2 regions of the Kocuria sp. HSID17590 genome follow, and region 1 is predicted to be linked to the other one. Evidence: riboswitches for the same ligand, from Rfam matches in the RefSeq annotation. Region 1 holds a riboswitch; the other holds the start of a gene.
The links. A riboswitch is a leader RNA that binds a small molecule or an ion and turns the genes downstream of it on or off. The one in region 1 is predicted to bind S-adenosylmethionine.

Region 1 (2,197 bases):
ACCACGGAGACCACGGCGAGGACGCTGAGGTAGCCGCACAGCAGCCACGGGGTGCCGCCGCCGCGGGCCACGAGCCACGCGGCGATCATGGGGGTCAGTCCGCCCGAGAGGATCGTGCCCACCTGGTAGCCCAGGGAGACTCCCGAGTAGCGCAGGTGCACGGGGAACTGCTCGGCGAACAGCGCGGCCTGGGGGCCGTAGATGCTGTCGTGCAGCACGGCCAGGCCCACGAGGTACATGAACGGCAGCAGGGCCAGCGGGCCGTGGTCGAGGAAGAGGAAGTAGGGCCACACGAACACGCCGACCAGCGCGGCCGCGATCCCGGAGATCCGGCGGCGGCCCACACGGTCCGAGAGCCACCCCCACAGGGGTCCGCCCACGATGCCCACCGCCGCCGCGATCAGGATGGAGACCATGACCCACTGGCTCTGACCGCGGTGCTGGGTCACGTAGGTGAGGGTGTAGACCGTGAGGATCGAGAAGATCGCCGGCTGGACCATGCGCTGGCCGATGCACACGATCACCCCGCGGGGGTACTCGCGCAGCACCTCGCGCACGGGGGAGACGGCGCGCTTCTCCTCCGCCCTGACCTCGCGGAACTCCTCGGCGTCCGTGACACCGGCGCGGATGACCAGCCCGATCACCACGAGCACCGCCGAGAACAGGAACGGCACCCGCCAGCCCCACGCCTGGAACTGCTCCGGGGTGGTCGCGGCCTGCACCACGGCGAAGAACGCGGTGGACAGCAGCATCCCCGCCGCCGAGCCGACCTGCGTGAACGAGCCGAACAGCCCCCGCAGCCCGGAGGGGGCGTGCTCCACCGACAGCACGGCCGAACCACCCCACTCCATCCCCGCGGAGAGCCCCTGCAGGATGCGGCAGGCCACCAGCAGCACCACCGCGGCCCAGCCGATCCGATCGAAACCGGGCAGCAGGCCGATCGCCGTGGTCGCCAGCCCCATCCGCCAGCAGGGAGGCCACGAGCAGCGCCTTGCGTCCGATCCGGTCCCCCAGGTGGCCCGCGACGATCCCGCCCAGCGGACGGAAGAAGAACGCGATCGCGAAGGTCGCGAACGAGGCGATCACCGTCCCCACGCCCGAACCCTGCGGGAAGAAGTAGTGGTTGAACACCAGGGCGGCCGCCGCCCCGTAGAGGTAGAAGTCGTACCACTCGATGGTCGTGCCCACGAACGACGCCGCCAGCACCCGCTTCTTCGAGCGCACCGCCGCACCCGCGGCCCGCAGGGTGGCGGGAGCAGCAGCGGGAGACACGCCGGGGGTGGTGCCGGGAGGGGCGCTGGGGTTAGAGGAGAGAGGTGTGCCAGGGAGCTGCGCCCCGGCAGCGGCGGTGCGTGCGGCGTCGTCGTGCCCGCCACTCGATGGAACGGGGCCCGCGGGGCGGGAGAGAAGAGTCTCGTCGGTGCGGCCGGGTGCGGCGTTGCCCATGAACAGTCCTTCAGACCGAGGCGTCACGAAGCGCAGGGGAACCGGACGCCGTCCTTGCCCGCACCGGTGTGGTCACGGGCCGAATCATCACCTGGGGCACCCCACGACAGCGTCAGAGGGTTGCCGTCCGGCCAGCCAGGGCTGTTGGGCCGGAACTCGTGATTCCTGTTCGGTCACACAACCACACACGCCGCGGGGAGGACAACCCGGGGCCCGCCGCGCATGACGCCGCGCGACACGGATTGGGGGCACCGTGGGCGCAGCAAGGGTGCGTGGGTCTGGGGCAGTGGGGTCTGGGGTACTGAGGCACTGCTGGGGTCCGGGGGAGCCGAGGACGCAGGGGAGGCGGGAACGGTGTGCGCGCGGGTGCTGAAGAAGCTGGGGCGCCTTGCCACGCGGCCCAGCAGCGCGCCACCCGCCACCCACGCCCCACCCCGCCGCCCGCGCCGGCTGCGGGCCGCGCGCCGTCGTCGACCGCTCAGTAGGCCACCCCGAAGCGCTCGCGGTGGTGGGCGGGGCGCTCCACCTCGTCGAGGAACGCCTCCCCGAAGTCCGCCCCGGAGATCACCGAACGCCCCGACTCGTCGGTGAGCAGCACCTCGCTGCTCGTGCGGTAGGAACCGGTGCGCTCGCCGGGGTTCCACGCGCCGAACTCGCCTGCGGGGGAGATCACGAACCAGTCGAAGGACTCGGGGGTCGCTGCCAGATCGGCCATCACGGCCTCGATCTCCACCGAGTCCCGGCGCCACTC
Region 2 (2,197 bases), on a different contig from region 1:
GATCCCCTCGGTGCCCACCGAGAGCCGCACGAAGCCGGGCTCCACGCCCGCCGCGCGCTGCTCGTCCTCGGAGAGCTGCGCGTGTGTCGTCGACGCCGGGTGTATCACCAGGGACCGCACGTCCCCGATGTTCGCCACGTTGGAGTGCAGGCTCAGCGCGTCCACGAACGAGATTCCCGCCTCCTTGCCGCCCTCCAGCACGAAACCGAGGACGGAACCGGCTCCTCGGGGGGCGTACTTGCGAGCCCGCCCGTGCCACGGCGAGGACGACAGCCCCGCGTAGGACACCGAGCGCACTTCGGGGCGGGCCTCGAGCCACTCCGCCACCCGCTGGGCGTTGTCAACGTGGCGTTCCACGCGCAGTGACAGCGTCTCGATCCCCTGCTCGATGAGGAAGGCGTTGAACGGGGAGATGGATGCGCCCAGGTCACGCAGCAGCTGCACACGGGCCTTGAGCACGTAGGACAGGTTGACGCCGAAGGCTCCGCCCTCCCCCAGATCCCGCGCGTACACCAGGCCGTTGTACGTAGGGTCCGGTTGACTGAAGCCCGGGAACCGCTCCGGGTCCGCGCCGTAGTCGAAGCGCCCCGCGTCCACGATGAATCCGCCGATCGCCGTGCCATGACCGCCCAGGAACTTGGTGCCCGAGTGCAGCACGATGTCCGCGCCCCACTCGATGGGCCGCACCAGGTACGGGGTGGCCACGGTATTGTCCACGATCAGCGGCACCCCGGCCTCGTGGGCGATCCCGGCAACGGTCTCCACGTCCAGGACGTCGTTGCGGGGATTGGGGATCATCTCTCCGAAGAACGCCACGGTGGAGGGCCGCACGGCATCCCGCCACTGCTGCGGATCGTCCGGGTCCGCCACGAACGTGGTCTCCACTCCCAACCGCGGCAGCGTGTGGCGCAGCAGGTTGTACGAGCCGCCGTAGAGGGACGGGCTGGCCACCACGTGCGTGCCCGCCCCGCCCAGGTTGAGCACGGCCAGGGTTGCGGCGGCCTGCCCGGAGGAGACCATCAGCGCCCCCACTCCCCCTTCCAGGGAGGCGAGGCGGTTCTCCACCACCTCGGTGGTGGGGTTGGTCAGGCGGGAGTAGATGGGGCCCATGTCCTGCAGCGCGAACCGGGCCGCGGCGGTGTGCGCGTCAGGGAACACGAAGGACGAGGTCTGGTGGATGGGCAGGGCCCGTGAACCCGTCACGGGGTCCGGGTTCTGCCCCGCGTGGATCTGCCGTGTCTCGAACGCCCAGTCCTGGGGGTTGTCGGGGGTGGGTGCTGTGCTCATGGCCATTCGCCTTCTCGGAAGGATTAGGGGCCAGGCGACTGTCCGCACGGTGCCCGCACGAACGGGCGACCGGTGGCCCGCGCTTGCCGTGGGCGTCGGAGGACGTCCCGGCCAGGTCTTCACCCAGGGCACCCCGCCGCGGTGGGAGGGTTGCCGGTCAGCAAGCTGGGGCTTGACGCTGACTCTCGTGACCTAGACCTCCAGTTTGGGAACCCGGCCGCTGCCACGTCAAGTCCGGTGTCCGCAGTGTTGCACCCGAGGATTTGGAGGCCCGTGTGACGGGTGCCACGATGACTGCATGAAGCTGGACCACGTTTCCTTCGCAGCACAGCCGGACGGCCTGGAGGCCACCACCGAACGCATCGCGGACCGGTTGGGGATCGAGCCGGTGAAGGGCGGGGTCCATCCCCGCTTCGGCACCCGGAACATGATCCTGCCGCTGACAGACCACCAGTACGTGGAGGTCGTGACCGTGCTGGAGCACCCCGCCGCGGACAAGGCGCCGTTCGGGCAGGCCGTGCGTGCACGTTCGGAGGCCGGCGGCGGCTGGCTCGGGTGGGTCGTGGAGGTCCCGGACCTTGCCCCGTTCGAGCAGAAGCTGGGCCGACCCTCCGCGCCGGGCGGCCGGATCTTCCCGGACGGCCGCCGCCTGGACTGGCACCAGATCGGCGTCAAGGGCCTGATCGCGGATCCGCAGCTGCCGTTCATGATCCACTTCGACTCCGCGGACGAGATGCACCCCTCGCAGGCGCGCCTCACGGACGTCAGCCTGACCGGCATGGAGATCGCTGGTTCCCCCGAGCGGGTGACGGACTGGCTCGGCGGCCCCGTGGAGGACGTCCTGCGCTCGGTGGACGTCACGTGGTCCGCTCCCCACGGCACGCCCGGTCTTCTGGCGGTCACCTTCGGC

Region 2: it holds a riboswitch for S-adenosylmethionine, as region 1 does, so the genes downstream of both, D8M39_RS11405 (bifunctional o-acetylhomoserine/o-acetylserine sulfhydrylase) here and D8M39_RS13170 (hypothetical protein) in region 1, are expected to answer to the same signal.

Annotation. Positions count from the first base shown of each region.
Region 1 is NZ_RBMB01000004.1:130,402-132,598, reverse strand. It holds gene D8M39_RS02290 (MFS transporter) at 1-962, opposite strand, end outside; partial or broken gene D8M39_RS13170 (hypothetical protein) at 1,030-1,446, opposite strand; SAM riboswitch class IV at 1,492-1,610, opposite strand; gene D8M39_RS02285 (NAD(P)-dependent oxidoreductase) at 1,925-2,197, opposite strand, start outside.
Region 2 is NZ_RBMB01000041.1:14,209-16,405, forward strand. It holds gene D8M39_RS11405 (bifunctional o-acetylhomoserine/o-acetylserine sulfhydrylase) at 1-1,287, opposite strand, end outside; SAM riboswitch class IV at 1,362-1,480, opposite strand; gene D8M39_RS11410 (VOC family protein) at 1,586-2,197, shown strand, end outside.